DNA from 3 places in the Cohnella herbarum genome. Region 2 is predicted to be linked to each of the others. Evidence: predicted binding sites of a transcription regulator. Region 2 holds the regulator's gene; each other region holds the start of a gene.

Region 1 (5,596 bases), 2.9 Mb from region 2:
GAAAATGTTCGGAGGCGCGTTTAAGCGCGGCAAGCTGACCGATGAGGAAATTCAATCCGTATTGAGCGGCGATATCTACCACGGCATGAAGGAAGAGAACAATCGCTTAGAGATCTTTTCCTTATTCGAGAATAGCGTTCGCAACACCGTCGGAATTCCTCTGCCGACGAAGGATGGATCGAACGCTCTCTTCATTCGCCCTAATCTGGAGCAGCAGATCGGCGAAATTCGCATTATCGTCGCCGTTCTGCTCGGTTTTACTTTTCTCGTTAGCCTCGTCATGATCGTCATTCTGACCCGGTTCATCGTCAAGCCGCTGCAAGTGCTGAAGAAGGCAACTCAGCAGATCGGCAAAGGGGATTTCAACGTCGGATTGGAGAAGTCCCGTAACCGGAAAGACGAATTCGGGGATTTGGCGGAGCATTTCGCGCGAATGGCGGAATCGATCCGGCAGCTTGATCGGATGAGGCAAGAATTCGTGGCGAACGTCTCGCACGAATTTCAGACGCCGCTGACGTCTATTCAGGGTTTCGCCCGCGCCGTGCTGGACAAGCAGGTGAACGCCAAGCAATCCGAGCGTTATTTGACGATCATTGAGCAGGAGAGCAAGCGGCTTTCTTCTCTAAGTAAACAATTGCTTAAACTCGCCGCTTTGGATAAGGAAGACCAGCGCTTGCAAATGACAACCTTTCGCCTGGATGAACAAATCCGCGAGATCATCATTATGCTGGAGTGGCAATGGTCGGAGAAGCGGCTGAACCTCGAATTGGAATTGCCTGAAATATCGATTGCCGCGGATGCCCATCTGCTCTACGAGGTATGGCTCAACCTGATCTCCAACGGCATTTATTTTACGCCGATCGGAGGTACGGTCAGCGTTGAGATCAGAGACGACGGTGCGGATGGCATCGTCGTCGAAATCCGCGATTCCGGGATCGGCATACCCGAATCGGAGCTTAAGCTTATTTTCGAAAGGTTTCATAAGGCCGACAAAGTAAGAAGCAGATCCTCTTCGGGCAGCGGTCTGGGGTTATCCATCGTCAGTAAAATCATCGCGCTTCATCAAGGAACGATCGAAGTCCGCAGCGAAGTGGGTAAAGGATCGACTTTTATCGTCCGCTTCCCCCGCTAAGGTCGATCTAATTCTCCTGTTGCTGATCGCGATCTACCATCCTTCGATGCTGACGTTATTGTTGTCGTATAAAGGCTCAGCGTTCCGTTATTCCTCTCCACACCTCACTCTCGCGACGTATAGCGGCACGAATTTCCGCTATTTCCCCGCCAATTGCTCGAACGGTGGTAGGGATGACAAAATAGCGGAAATCCGTTCCGTTACCGGCTCCCCAAACCTCTCTCCCCAGTTGAATAACGGCAGAGATTTCCGCTATGACCCCTCATGCCGACAGCCGGCGTAATCTCTCCTCTATTCGGCTTTTGTTGCCTCTCCGATCGAGGAGTGTAGTATAATAAAGAACGAATGGTTGATCGATTTAGCGAAAAATGATTTCTTATCGGAGAGGAACGACACTTGTTGAAGACGTTGGTCATAGCGGAAAAACCGGATATGGGCCGCAACATTGCCGCCGTCATTGAACCGAAGGCACAGAATAAGCGCTCGTACTTGGAGGGCGAAAACTACATCATTACATGGGCGATCGGCCATCTTATCGGACTAGCCGAGCCCGATTTGTACGACGACAAATATAAAAAGTGGAGATTCGGCGATCTGCCGATTATTCCCGATGCGTTTAAGCTGCTTCCGAACCCGAGGACGAAGGATCAGCTGCAGGTGATCGAAGACCTTGCGGCGCGGAGCGATGCGCTCGTTAACGCTTGCGATGCCGGGCGGGAGGGGCAGCATATTTTCTCGCTGATCGTGAGGCATTTGCATTTGCGGCAGCCGGTCAAGCGGTTATGGATTTCCGACCTTACGGCGGAGACGATTCGCAAAGGCTTCGATCAATTGAAGGACAATACGGAATACGACAACCTGACTCAGGCGGCCCGAGCGAGGAGCGAAGCGGATTGGCTTATTGGCATGAACGGGTCGCGCGCGTTCACGACCAAGCATAACGAGCTGCTGTCCGTCGGTCGGGTGCAGACGCCGGTGCTTGCGTTGATCTATGATCGGCAGAAGCAGATCGAAGCGTTCGATTCCTTGAAATTTTACGACATTACGGGATTGTTCTCGCAACAGGCGACTAACTATAGAGGAATCTGGCAGGGAGAACGGCTTACAGATCCCGACAAAGCCGAAGCGATCGCCGCTAAGGTGAGAGGGAAGACGGGGACGATCGCCAGCTACGAGGTGAAGGATACGAAAGAGTATCCTTGGAAGCTGTACGATCTGACTCTGCTTCAACGGGAGGCGAATGGGAAATTCAGTTTCTCGGCCAAGAAGACGTTAGACGTGGCGCAGGCTCTGTATGAGAAACATAAAGTGATCTCTTACCCGCGTACGAACTCCAACTACGTGAACGAGCAGAACATACCGGAAATGCACAAAATACTGGATGCGATGCGAAGCTCGCCGGACTATGGGGATTTCGTACAGGGTGCGAATAAGAGGCTCGTGCATACGGGCAACAAAAACGTGTGCAATCCGACTAAGGTCGAAGATCATCACGCGATCATGCCGACGATGAAAAAACCGCAAGGACTCAGTCCGGACGAGCGTAAGCTGTATGATCTGATCGTAAAACGATTCTTGTCCCATTTCTATCCTGCGGCCGAATATAAAGTACACACTGTGATGACCGATGTAGAGAAGGAGAACTTCAAGACTACGGTTAAACAATTACTGTCGTTGGGATGGAAAGTGATTTACGGCGCCGACGCCGCGCCGAAATCCGCCAGCAAAGACAAAGGCAAAGACAAGGAAGACGGAGCGGGTTCCGCGGAAGACGAGGAACAGGAGACGGATGCTCCGTTCGAGATCGATCCACAGCAACCGGTCGTCTGCGCCGAAGTCGAGGTGAAGGAGAAGGAAACGCAGCCTCCGAAGCATTACACCGAAGGCACGCTGCTGAAGGCCATGGAGAGCGCGGGCAAACAGATCGAGGACGAAGAGCTTCGCGACGCGATGAAGGATTCCGGGCTGGGCACTCCGGCTACGCGTGCGGCGACGATCGAACGGCTGAAGCAGGTCGGGTATATCGACATGCAAGGGAAGAAGATCGTCATTACGCCGAAGGGGCGTACTGCCATCGAGCTCATTCGCGGAGCCGGAATCGAGCTGCTTACTTCGCCGGAGATGACCGGGCAATGGGAGCGGCGGCTCACGGAGATTTCCCGCGGACAAGCCTCGGCGGACGCTTTCATGGGCAACGTGAAGAAGTTCACGTGGCAAATTATTGACAAGGTTAACGTTCAGCGACCGGCGGCTAAAAATGCTTTTGCGCGGCCGGAGCCTCCAGCCAAGGCTCCGCGAGGCAAGAAGGCGGCGGACGGGGAAGCGGCTCCGAAGAAAACGAGGAGCAACTCGGGTTCGGCGAAAGCAGGAAGTTCCGGCGCTGGAGCAGCTAAAGCTACGAGCTCATCTGCTTCGTCAGCTTCGTCTACCGCGTCCGCCGCACAACCGAGCACGATCGGCATTTGCCCGAGTCCCGGCTGCGGCGGCCATATTTTCATGGGGCGCAAAGGCTACGGATGCAGCAACTACAAGACGGGCTGCGGCTTCGTCATCTGGAAAGAAAGCTTCGATCGTACGTTAACCGATACGATGGTCAAAGCGCTCATCGAGAAGGGCAAGACGGCTAAGCTGAAATTCGGCGGCAAAGACGGCGAAGAAACTTACGAAGCCCGGATCGTCTTGAAGAATGCCGTGACGGGCGAGCTTGAACTTGAGCGGGAATAGAAAATACGGTAAGAAGCCTCCAACCCCAATAAGCTATCGGGGTCGGAGGCTTTTTGAAATCTCGTTAGATCAATCCTGAATAAAATAGATTCCAACTTGTCATTTAGTCGGCGTGACCCGTAGTCAACTCTTTGAAAATTAATGGTAGAATAAGAAGAGAACTGAAAGAGCAGATATAAGCGGCTCACGAAGGATGGGTTAACATCTCACAAACAGAGAAAATTAGGCTACAGGACTTGTTGAACAAATCGCCCATGGAACTTTCGTCTTTTTTACATATAGCAGTAGCTCTAACGAAAATGGTACATTCGATCCATAAGCGGGAGACGGTCATTGGGGATTTGAATCCTGCGGGTGTTTGCTTCCAAGCGGATCTGAGATTAGCTGAGCTTTCGAACAATCGAACATTGGACTACGCTTATCTCTCTCCCGAACAAACGGGCAGAATTAATCGTGCTCCCGATCAACGTAGCGACCTGTATGCGCTAGGCATGATCTTCTATGAAATACTTGCAGGGAGCCTGCCGTTCCAAGCCGACACCGCCGAAGATTGGGTGTATGCCCACCTAACGATTGTGCCGAAAACTCTGAGCGAGCTACGACCGGAGAGCGCGGGCTTGCTGGAAAGCATTATCATGAAGCTGCTGGCGAAGATGCCGGGAGATCGTTATCAGAGCGCGTACGGGTTGTTAACCGACCTTCAACAGTGCGACGCATCTATTAGAAAGAACGGGGAGATCGTTCCTTTCGCAATTGCCCGGGAGGATGAGGCCAGCCGCTTTCGGCTCCCGCCTATCCTATTCGGACGTGAAACGGAAGTGGATAAGCTTCATGGAGCATTGGAGCGGGCTCGATCGGGAGGAATGGCTTGCGTAGTCGTTTCCGGTCGGGCGGGCAGCGGAAAAACCGCGCTTGTCCGCAAGCTTCGGGTTCCCGTTATTAAAGATGGCGGGCAGTATATTGCAGGCAAATGCGATTTAATGAATCGGGATATTCCATTCTCGCCGATCCTTCAGGCGCTTCGAAGTTTGATTCGGCAAGTTTGGAGCGAATCTCCGGAAACAGTCGAGAAGCTGCGAGTAGAGTTAAAGCTGGCGTTAGGCCAAGGAGCCGGCGTTATTGTTCAGCTTCTACCGGAAGCGGCGAAGCTTCTTGGAGAGCTTCGTTCCGTGGAACAACTGGCTCCTGCCGAAGCGGCTATTCGTTTTCGCCGGTTGTTGCCTATTTTTATTCAAGTATTCGCGAGTAGGGAACATCCTCTCGTTATTTTCCTGGACGATCTCCAATGGGCCGATCCGGCTACGATGGATGTTCTTTGTTCGGTCGTATTCGACTCTTCCTTGCATCATTTATTAATCATTGGCGCGTTCCGGGACGAATCGGCACCGCACCGGAAGGATCATGGAGAGACCCAAGCCGATGCGGAATTATGGATTGATCGATCCTTTTCCTTGAGCAAGTCCGATAATCCTCTACAGATTGAACATATTGCGCTCCTTCCGTTATCCTACATCGATGTAAGACATTTTATATCCCATCTTTTGAACGAAAATTCGGCTCGCATCCGATTGTTGGCGGAATTCCTTTACCATCGAACAGGCGGCGATCCGCTATATTTACACCGTCTGCTGGATAGTCTCTACCGGGAGAAAAAGCTTTATTATTGCGAGGATCAAGCAGTCTGGAAATGGGATGAGGCAGTAGTCGCGCAGATGCCCGAGGATCCGGACATTCTGGAGT
Region 2 (5,596 bases):
GGAAATACCCTTCAGCCAGTTGGAGAAGGCGCTCGATAACAAAATGATGTTCGACGGTTCTTCGATCGAAGGTTACGTTCGCATCGAAGAGTCCGATATGTATTTGTATCCGGATCTTAGCACATGGGTCGTGTTCCCTTGGGTAACCGAGAACAAAGTCGCCCGTCTGATCTGCGATATCTACATGCCGGACGGCACGCCGTTCGCGGGCGATCCGCGCGGTATTCTGAAGCGCGCGCTTCAAGAAGCCGAAGATATGGGATTCTCGACGATGAACGTCGGTCCCGAGCCGGAATTTTTCCTATTCCAAACCGATGACAAAGGCAACCCGACGATGGAACTTAACGACCAAGGCGGATACTTCGATCTAGCGCCGACGGATTTAGGCGAGAACTGCCGTCGCGATATCGTTCTGATGCTCGAGGAAATGGGCTTCGAAATCGAGGCTTCCCACCACGAGGTCGCTCCGGGTCAACATGAAATCGACTTTAAATACGCCCCAGCCATTAAAGCGGCGGATCAAATTCAAACGTTCAAACTCGTCGTGAAGACGATCGCGCGCCAGCATGGTTTGCACGCGACATTCATGCCTAAGCCGTTGTTCGGCATGAACGGTTCCGGCATGCACTGCCACCAATCGTTGTTCCGCGGCGACGAGAACGCGTTCTTCGATGCGAACGACAAACTCGGATTAAGCAGCATTGCCCGTCAATACATGGCAGGGGTGCTTCGTCACGCCCGCGGTATCGCGGCGATCACGAATCCGACCGTCAATTCGTATAAGCGTCTTGTTCCCGGCTATGAAGCTCCATGTTACGTCGCATGGTCCGCCAGCAACCGCAGTCCCATGATTCGGATTCCGGCTTCCCGCGGTCTTAGCACGCGCATCGAAGTTCGTAACCCGGATCCGGCCGCTAACCCTTACTTGGCGCTAGCGGTCATGCTGAAAGCCGGTTTGGACGGAATTAACAACAAGATGTCGATTCCTGCTCCGGTAGACCGCAACATCTACGTGATGAGCGAAGAAGAGCGTCAGGACGCCGGTATTCCTAGTCTTCCGATCAACCTGAAGGAAGCGTTGGCCGAACTGCTGCGCGATGACATCATTTGCGAAGCGTTAGGCGATCACGCTCTAAGCCATTTCTACGAGCTGAAAGAAATCGAGTGGGATATGTACCGTACGCAAGTCCACCAGTGGGAACGCGATCAGTACTTGACGATGTATTAAGCTGAGAGTTACAGATAAACGGCATTGTATTCGCTTAAACGGCGTATACAGTGCCGTTTTTTTCGGTTGTTCATGTTTGACTAATCGAAAAATGGATTACATAATAAGTGATTGAGGAAAGGGGGAGGTACTATGGATTTAACGCAGTTATACCGAAAACCTTTTGTTCTGTTCTCGATCATTTTACTGATTAAGAGTCAACTCGCTTGGATGGTCGTGTTCGAGAGCGGTCCGTCTTGGGCTACGATAGCAACGGAACTCCCGTTTATGTGGCTTGTCTTTTGTATGATCGAATGGTTCGCGACCAAAAGAAAGCTAGCAATCTATGTTTTAGTTAATCTACTGCTGACACTATTATTTTTCTCGGTCATCATGTATTACAAATATTATGGCGTTATAGCCACTTATCATGCATTGGAACAAGTGAATCAAGTTACTGCGGTTAGCAATAGCGTGATTTCGCTGTTGGACCCGCAATATTTGCTTATTTTTACCGACGTGCTCGTACTGGCGTATGTATTGTTTCGTCGCAAGGCGGCTAAAGTATGGAAAAGCAGCACGGCCGTACGGAGCAACCGCAAAGTATATTTGGCGTTGTTCGTGATTTCTCTCGCCGTATGTTTGTTTAACGTTGTCCCTAACCGGGCAAGCATGAACGAAATCAAGAAAGCCGAAGTCATGGGCATACTGAATTACGAGGCTTATACGCTCATCGGCGACAAAGAACCGGAACCGCTGGAACAAGAAGAGATCAACCAACTATCGATCAATCGGTTAAAAGGGGTCACTTCCGTTGAGGGAGCGAATGGGGTTAAAGCGTACGAAGGGTTGGCGAATGGACGTAACGTCATCGTCATTCAGTTGGAGTCGTTCCAGAACTTTCTGGTCGGGTTAAAGTTGGACGGGCAGGAAGTTACGCCGGTTCTCAATCGACTGGCTAAAGAAAACATGTACTTCTCGAAATTTTATCAGCAAGTCGGTCAAGGAAACACCTCGGATGCGGAGTATGTCGTCAATACGTCGACTTACATTCCCCCGAGCGGAGCGGCTACGATGAAGTACGTAGACAGACAATTGCCGAGTCTTCCGAAGTTATTGAAAGACCAAGGATACGACACCGCGACTTTCCATACGAACGTGGTCGAGTTCTGGAATCGGGGAGAGTTGTACAAAGCGTTAGGCTTTGACAGGTATTACGACAAAAGTTTCTTCGGTACGGAAGACTCCGTGTTCTTCGGGTCATCGGACGAGGTGTTATACGAGAAAACGGCGGCCGAGCTGGACAAAATGTCTCAGTCGGGCAATCCGTTCTACGCTCACGTGATTTCGATGACGGCGCATCACCCGTTTACGACGCCGGAGGAAAAAGATCGAATCGAACTCCCGGAGCGATATGAAGGAACGTTCGTAGGCGATTACATCCGTTCGCAAAGCTATGCGGACTATGCTCTGGGTCAATTCATTGATGAACTGAAAGCATCGGGAATATGGGACAACAGCTTGATCGTCGTATATGGAGATCATCTTGGATTGCCGATGTATTCGTTGGATGATGACGATAAGGAACTGATGGAAGAAATATACGGACACCCATACGGCTATACGGATATGATTAATATCCCGTTAGTGATCGCGGCGCCCGGCAAAACTCAGCCTGTCGAATTTACGCAAACGGGCGGACAGGTGGACGTTCTTCCGACCATCGCGAATTTGTTAGGGGTTTCCTTGGAGAATCAAATCCATTTCGGTCAAGATTTACTGAATAACAGGGTTAACTTATTGCCTGAACGTTATTATCTGCCATCGGGCTCGGTAATAAACGGGGAAGTCCTTTTCATCCCGGGAATCGCTTACGACGACGGAACGACCTATTCGTTAAATCCGAATTCGGGAACGGGAGGCAAACTGTCGGAGAAAGAGTATAACACGGCGTTAGATCTTCTTCATATGTCGGATAGTTACGTTATTCAACTTCCCGCGCTGGAGAACGCTGATGAAGAACCGGCAAAGTAGGCGCGCGATAGTAATAAAACAAGAGTTGCATGGAGGTCGGAATTCCGGCCAACCCTGCAGCTCTTGTTCGTTGTGCCCTTATTAATCTTACGTTTACATGAAGGAGCGAATTAATCCGATTACCTTGCCCAGGATGCTGACGTTCGTTAGACGTAACGGCTGCATGCTGGAATTCTCCGGTTGGAGACGGATATGATCCCGTTCTTTGTAGAAGGTCTTGACCGTAGCCTCGTTCTCGTCCGTCATCGCCACGACGATATCTCCGTTCATCGCCGTCGGTTGTTGACGCACGATAACGTAATCGCCGTTATGGATACCGGCTTCGATCATACTGTCTCCCATTACGGAGAGCATGAATACGGGCTGATCGCCGACCATGGTCACGGGCAACGGATAATATTCTTCGATGTTCTCCGTGGCCGTGATCGGAACGCCCGCCGTTACTTTACCAAGGAGGGGAATCTGGCGAACGGACGAAGAAATTCCGTACACCGAGTCGTCCTCGTCCCCGAGAATCTCGATTGCCCGAGGTTTAGTGGGGTCGCGCCTAATCAAGCCTTTCTTCTCCAAGCGATCCAAATGACCGTGGACGGTGGAACTGGAAGCGAGCCCTACGGCTTCTCCGATCTCGCGAACGGAAGGGGGATACCCTTTCTCCCTGACTTCATTCTTGATGAATTCGAGTATGGAATTCTGGCGATTGGACATCTTGGACACGCCGAGCCCTCCCTATGTATTAGATCATGATGACAAATTATAACACAGAACCCGAGTTCGCACAAACATTCGTTCCTCAGAACAAATGTTCCAAAAATTGTTTGACATGAACATACGTTCGTGTTACGATAACACCAGAACAAATGTTTGGGGTGAAGATTATGGTGCATTCATGGGTTGCAGTCGGATCATCATCGGTTTCGGCAATACATAAACCTGCTCCTTATTCGTCGGGGCGTTCTGTTAGATCGCGTGCTGCTTCTATTCGTAGCTGGAAGTTCGCGAGGTCATTGTTTTTCTTACTCGCTTTTCTGATTCTTTTTAGCGGCTTTACGCTTATCCATACATCCGCTTCCTCTAATGAAGTTAAGCCTGCAACAGCGGAGGAGATTGTTGTCTCCGTGGACAGCGGGGACACGCTTTGGCATATTGCGAAGCTTCATATGAAGGATTCCTTAGATACCCGTCAAGCCGTACATGATATCACTCAGAGGAATCGATTGACTTCCTCGGAAGTGAAGGTCGGTCAAGCACTGATTATTCCAGCGGATATTCTACCTTAGGCTTTAGCCTTTATTTTACATCACTTCCAGACCGGGCATTTTCGGTCTTTTTTTGTCGTTCTGCTCTTCTTGACAATCTATCGGCGAAAGTGGCAAAGTAGAGTAGGTGATGAAAGGGGTGTGTAAGGACTATGGAAATGGACAAAATTATTAACAGAATTAACGAACTCTCACGTAAAAATAAAACCGAGGGCTTAAATGAGAGCGAGCTTGCAGAACGCGATCAACTCCGTCGGCAATATATTTCAATATTTAAGCAAAATTTCCGTCAAGAGCTTGATCGCATCGAAATCGTTGACGAGTCGAGCGAACCTACAATTAAGCATTAATAAGGAGGAAGTTTATGTCCCGCTCATGGGAACGGATGGTAGAGAAAAATTCTAAAGTCATCAACAAGCGTCGCAGAAAAGAAGGCAAGAAGGGGATCGGCGCCAAAACTCCTCAAATCGACAGATTTCAAGGACGGAACTATATCGTTCCGATCTTGTTGTTGATGCTGATTATCGTTTATATTACGCTGGCGCAGCCTTGGTCGGATAATTTCATGCAAGATCCGACGCTGTTCTGGGTGACGGTCAGCTGTTACATCGTTCTTGGTATTTTCTATTATTTTCGCCGTCCGTATTTGGCAGTATCGCGCGATACGCTGGAGACCCGTAAATTTACCGGCTACAAAACCTTGCGTCCTACGGAAATCCGCAAAATCACGATTCAGCCGGGTTATGTCATCGTGGAATCCGTTAAAGGCGCGAATTGGGTGTTTTCCCGGTTAATGAACCGTTATCCGATCGATAAAATGGCCGATAGATTAAAGACGTTCACGGATCTTCATCATATTGATTGGGAAGTAAAAGCAAAGTGAGGAGAAAGCTCAATGTCGGTTAAGGCGGTTATGTTCGATTTAGACGATACATTGCTATGGGATGACCGTAGCGTTAGCGAAGCTTTTAAGCATACTTGCCGGTTGGCCGCGGAAGAGGCAGGCGTTAATGAAGACGAGCTTGAAGCATCCGTTCGCCGTGAAGCAAGAGCGATCTACGAAACGTATGAAACTTACGGTTTTACGCAAATGATC
Region 3 (5,596 bases), 1.3 Mb from region 2:
TCGCAGATCACGGTTCGTATCGTAGCTTACGGGCCGTTGGAAGCGATGGACGAAGATTTCTTCCGAAAACGTTTCGAGCGCGCGAAGGATCATCGTTATCGTTTTCTTGGCGAAGAAACTTCTTGTCGCCTTGTTTACGGGGAAGCCGACTTTCTGCCGGGGCTAGTCGTCGATCGGTTTAACGACGTTCTGGTTGTTCAAGTGCTTACGCTGGGCATGGACGTCGCGAAAGAAGCTTGGCTTCCGGCATTGGTCGATGTGTTCGCGCCTCGCGGCATTTACGAGAGAAGCGACGTAGGCGTTCGCACGTTAGAGGGTCTAGAAGAAACAACCGGCGTCTTGTACGGGGAATGCCCGAGACTCGTGGAAATCTTAGAAAACGGGTTAAAAGTTCAGGTCGATATCGAGGGCGGCCAGAAAACGGGCTATTTTTTCGATCAGCGAGAGAACCGGGCTTCGATTAAGCCTTTGGTGAAAGGTTGGGGCGCTCGGAGTGGTATTAAATTGGTGGAGCAAGTAACGGAGAATGGAGGCCTTCGGACGGTTCCGATAAACGAGAAGGGGAGCGTCGTCACGTTCCCTTATTGGGATGGGGCTACCGTACTGGAATGTTTCGCCCATACGGGAAGTTTTACGCTGCATGCCTGCGACTACGGAGCCAAGAAAGTCACCTGCCTCGACATTTCCGAGCACGCGCTGCAAACCGCTCGGCATAACGTAGAAATTAACGGGTTCTCGGATCGCGTGGAATTCGTGGCCGCGGACGCTTTCGAGTATTTACGACAACAAGTAGCAGGACGGGACGAGCGTCAAACGAGAGCGAACGCCAAGGCAGCAGGCGTAAAAGTGGATACTTCCAAGCCTCTTGCATCCGAAGGAAGGACTTGGGACGTCATCATTCTCGATCCTCCGGCCTTCGCCAAGACGAAACGGGCAGTCGAAGGAGCTTGCCGCGGATATAAGGACATTAACCTTCAAGCGATGAAGCTGCTTAACGAAGGGGGCTATCTGGTGACGGCTAGCTGTTCATATCATGTGAGGCCGGAGCTGTTCCTGGAAACGATCCAGGACGCGGCCAAAGACGCGGGCAAGATCATTCGCCGGATCGAATGGCGCGGCGCGGGCAAGGATCATCCTCAGCTTGCCGGCGTTGAAGAAGGACACTATTTGAAATTCGGAATATTCGAGGTGCGAAGCCGCAAAGAGCTGTAATTTCAAGGCGCGGACAATTTGTTAAGAAATTGTTAGCAAATCGAAGGATGTTTTCATCCCGTTTAGGGAACATTTCTAACGCCTCTGGATTATGTTTAATCTATAGGCAAGGAAACGGGAGGTAGCATCATGGTGCATGAAGTGATTTTGTTCGGCAAACGCGCGGTGCCATTGGAAAATAGGGCTAAAGCCCTGAGTAGCCGCAGTCGGTTTAACAATCGAATGAGAGCTATGGCGGACGACCTGGAGTTCCGCCGCCGTTGGAAAAAAGTCAGTTATATCGAGTTGTGGTCGGATGCCGCGATTTTCAAATACGAGGACGGCACGAAGTGGTATATGAATATCTCATAATCAAGCAGCGAAAACGATTCGAACGCCGGGGAAATCCGGCGTTTTTCTTATGCGGTCGGATTGTCGGCGGTAAATGACAATTTCGCGAACGCCTGTGCGCCTTTAGGGTGCCTATGGTACAATGGTCGAAGAAGGTTGTCGCGAATGTCACGCAATAAGCGGCATCTAGATTTGATCAGGATATCGGAATTGATTTGGAGGGTTGACGCATGTCGCTTCGGCTAATAACGGGTCGTTCGGGTAGCGGAAAGACGCAGCTGATATTGAATGAGATACGGAGTAAGCTGCAGAGCGATCCGTTGGGAACTCCGCTAATATTGCTCGTGCCGGAGCAAGCGACTTTCCAGATGGAATACGCGATGGTGACGACGCCGGGATTACCCGGGTTTCTTCGGGCCCAAGTACTCAGTTTCCGCAGGCTCGCCTTTCGGGTGATGCAGGAAACGGGCGGCTCAGCCGTCGTTCCGATACACGATAACGGTAAAGCGATGCTTTTACATAAGGTGCTGGAAGCCCGCAGGGAAAGCTTAAGATTGTTTCGCGGAGGGAAAACCGAATCGGGCTTAATTACGCGAATCAACGACTTGTTGACGGAAATGAAAAGATACGGAATCGGCAGCGATAAATTATCGAAGCAAGCGACGGCGACGGCCGAACGGGTAGCGGCGACGAAAGAGTCGGCTCTGCTAGCGGACAAGCTTCACGATCTGTCAATGATCTATACCGACATGGAGCAACAATTGGTCGGTCATTGGTTGGACGGAGAGGACATGCTGGGTTGGCTTGCGAGGGGCGCCGCGGGATCGACTTTCCTCAATGGCGCGGAAATTTGGCTAGACGGATTTCATGGCTTTACGCCGAGCGAGTACGCGGTTATCGAAGCTCTATTGCGAAAAGCGGATAAGGTTAGCGTTAACCTGTGCCTAGATCGGCCTTATCACGCCACAGAAAGGCCGGACGAGCTTGATCTGTTCCATCCTACGGCGGAGACGTCGGCGCAATTGTGCGAGCTGGCGCAGGCGTCCGGCGTGCATATGGAGCCGCCGGTCGTCCTTGATCCTGAAGTCTCGCCGCGTTTTCGGAACAACCCGATGCTTGCTTTCTTGGAACGGAATTGGGGAAATCGCAAGAAGTGGACGGGAGAATCCGCGTTCTTGGCGCCGGAGCATCCCGGCTGCGGGTTACATCTTTACGCGGCGGCCAACCGCAGGGCGGAAGCCGAAGCCGTTGCCCGGGACATGCTGTATCGGGTGAGAGAAAATGGGAACCGGTGGAGAGATATGGCTCTATTCGTCCGTAAAATGGACGATTACGCGGATTTATTAGCCACCGTATTCGGCGACTATGGCATTCCGTATTATTTGGACGGCAAGGCATCCGTATCCCACCATCCTCTAGTAGAATTCGTGCGTTCCGCGCTCGAATGCGTCGCCGGCGGATGGAAAGCCGAAGCCGTATTTCGCTGCGCCAAGACGGATTTGCTGGGAACGCCTGACCGACGCGTCTCGCGGGACGAAATCGACCGCTTGGAGAACTACGCGCTGGCCGCGGGAATCGACGGCTGGCGCTGGCATTCGGCACAAGCCTGGTTCCCGTTGTTCAGGGGAGATCTAGAGGATGAAACATCCATTATGGATGCCGAGGAAGCGATGCGAGGATTGCTCGACGTAAGGGATGCGCTGCTGAAGTCGTTATTGGCGCTAGAAGAAGGTATGAAGTCCGCAAAAACGATCAGAGAGCTGTGCGAGAGCTTATACGGGTTTTTAGAGCAAACCGGAGCGGCGGACATGTTGGAACAATGGAGCAGAGAGGACGGAGCGACGGGGAAACCGGGTCGCATGGCCGTTCATCGCCCGTTATGGGATGGAATGATCAATCTGCTAGATCAATTGGTAGAGTTGATGGGGGATAACTCCGCGGATATTCAATTGTTCGCGGGTATGGTGGATTCAGGCTTAGAAGAATTAAAGCTGGGAGCGGTTCCGCCGTCGCTTGACGGCGTCTTGATCGGCAGCCCGGAGAGAACCCGATCCGATCGCGTTCGGATCGTCTATTTGCTCGGCGCGAACGACGGGGTGCTTCCGATGCGGATATCCGAGAACGGCTTGTTCGCGGAAGAGGAACGCGACAGATTAGCCGTCACGGGTTTATCGCTAGCGCCGGGAGCGCGCAGAAGGCTATTGGACGAGGCGTTTTTGGCCTATTTGACGTTTACGACCGCTTCCCAGCATCTATGGGTTAGTTATCCGCAAGCAGACGATGAAGGCCAAGGTTTGCTTCCGTCGGAGTGGATCGGCAAGCTGAGGAGCCGGTTTCCGGGCATTCCGATTCGCTCGGTCGCCGCGGAGCCGCTGGAAACGCAAACGGAAGCGGAGCAGTTGGAGTACGCGGCTCATCCGGGAAGGGCTTTGACCCATTTGTTGACGAGACTTCGCGGCTGGCGGCAGGGAGAAAGAATTTCCGCGGGCTGGTGGTCGGTATACGATTGGTTAAGGGATCGGGAAGATTGGAACGTGAGGCTTTCCTCCCTGGTCGCCTCGTTGAATTACTCGAACGTGGAGGAGCCGCTGACTCCGGAGACGAGCCGATTGCTGTACGGGGATCGTCTATTGGCGAGCGTGTCGCGGATGGAGCGGTTCATCGCTTGTCCGTTCCAACATTTCGCCGTACATGGCTTGCGGCTGCAAGAACGGCGCTTGTTCAAGGTGGATTCGCCCGACATCGGGCAATTGTTCCATGCGGCGCTACGCCAGACGACCGAGAAGCTGTTCGCGGAAGGACCGGCCGGGATGGATGCCATGCGTTGGCAGATCGAAGCGGCCGCCGCGGTGGACAAGCTACTGCCTCGCGTTCAATCGCAAATCTTATTATCTTCCCACCGTCATCAGGTGATGGCGCGCAAGCTTCGGGATATCGTAACGCAAGCTTCGGCCATCCTGGGAGAGCATGCCGCGTTATCGGCTTTCAAGCCCGTCGGACTCGAGATGAGCTTCGGGCCTAAAGGCTTGTTGCCGGCGCTTTCGCTGCAATTGGACGGCGGACGCTGGATGGACATCGCCGGAAAAATCGACCGCGTCGACGCGGCTCAATCCTCGTCCGGGTTGCTCCTTCGCATCATGGACTATAAATCTAGCGCTATGAAGCTTAAGTTGGACGAGGTGGCGCACGGACTTTCGCTTCAGATGCTTACTTATTTGGACGTCGTCGTTTCCCATGCGCCTCATTGGCTCGGACAAGCGGCCAAACCGGCGGGCGTGCTTTATTTCCATGTGCAGAATCCTCTGTTGCTTACGCCGAACGGAATGCCCAAAGAGGAGGCTCGCAACGCCTTATTCCGTCAATACCGCATGCAAGGCTTGCTGTTGTCCGACGGAGAATCGGTCAAGCTTATGGACGAATCGTTGAATCAGAACAGCAAATCGGCGGTTGTTCCCGTCGAATTCAAGAAGGACGGCGCGTTCTCCGCGCGATCCCAAGTCGCCAACGAAAGCGAATGGGAAGTGCTGCGGGGATCGGTTCGTTCTCAGATCCGCCGTATCGGCAAACGGATAGTCGACGGTGACGTGGCGATTACCCCGTACCGGATGGACAAGCGCAGCCCGTGCACGTTTTGCGATTTCCGGCCGGTGTGCCATTTCGATAGCCAAGTAGAAGGCAATGCGTATCAGGCTTTAAGCAAAGCCGGCAGCAAGGAAGAGTTATGGCAGCGGCTGGCCAACGGCGCGCAAGGGAGTGAATCGAATTGAAGCAGCTTAGGATATGGCCCGCAAAGCCGGAAAACAGTCGTTGGACGGACGAGCAATGGGCCGCGATAACGGCGGACGGTTCCAACTTGCTCGTGGCCGCGGCGGCGGGCTCGGGCAAAACCGCTGTGCTCGTCGAGAGGATCATTTCGCGAATCGCGGACGAATCTCGTCCGCTCGACGTTGACGCCATGTTGGTAGCTACGTTCACGAAAGCGGCCGCGGCGGAGATGAAGGAAAGAATCCGGCATGCGCTCGAGGAATCGTTGGAGAAAAATCCGGACTCCAGG

What was found. The regulator LexA, encoded in region 2, represses DNA repair genes until DNA is damaged. The targets are predictions, from matches to a motif close to CGAACATATGTTCG.
Region 1: a site for LexA is predicted at 1,475-1,488, ahead of HH215_RS27825 (type IA DNA topoisomerase). Genes of this name have one in related genera too.
Region 3: a site for LexA is predicted at 1,649-1,662, ahead of addB (helicase-exonuclease AddAB subunit AddB). Genes of this name have one in related genera too.

The regions. Positions count from the first base shown of each region.
Region 1 is NZ_CP051680.1:6,571,133-6,576,728, forward strand. It holds gene HH215_RS27820 (sensor histidine kinase) at 1-1,132, shown strand, start outside; gene HH215_RS27825 (type IA DNA topoisomerase) at 1,532-3,856, shown strand; gene HH215_RS27830 (AAA family ATPase) at 4,156-5,596, shown strand, end outside.
Region 2 is NZ_CP051680.1:1,088,709-1,094,304, forward strand. It holds gene glnA (type I glutamate--ammonia ligase) at 1-1,228, shown strand, start outside; gene HH215_RS04575 (LTA synthase family protein) at 1,361-3,241, shown strand; gene lexA (transcriptional repressor LexA) at 3,335-3,958, opposite strand; gene HH215_RS04585 (LysM peptidoglycan-binding domain-containing protein) at 4,360-4,521, shown strand; gene HH215_RS04590 (DUF896 domain-containing protein) at 4,653-4,850, shown strand; gene HH215_RS04595 (hypothetical protein) at 4,865-5,383, shown strand; gene HH215_RS04600 (HAD family hydrolase) at 5,396-5,596, shown strand, end outside.
Region 3 is NZ_CP051680.1:2,435,284-2,440,879, reverse strand. It holds gene HH215_RS11035 (class I SAM-dependent rRNA methyltransferase) at 1-1,212, shown strand, start outside; gene HH215_RS11030 (hypothetical protein) at 1,342-1,563, shown strand; gene addB (helicase-exonuclease AddAB subunit AddB) at 1,773-5,309, shown strand; gene addA (helicase-exonuclease AddAB subunit AddA) at 5,306-5,596, shown strand, end outside.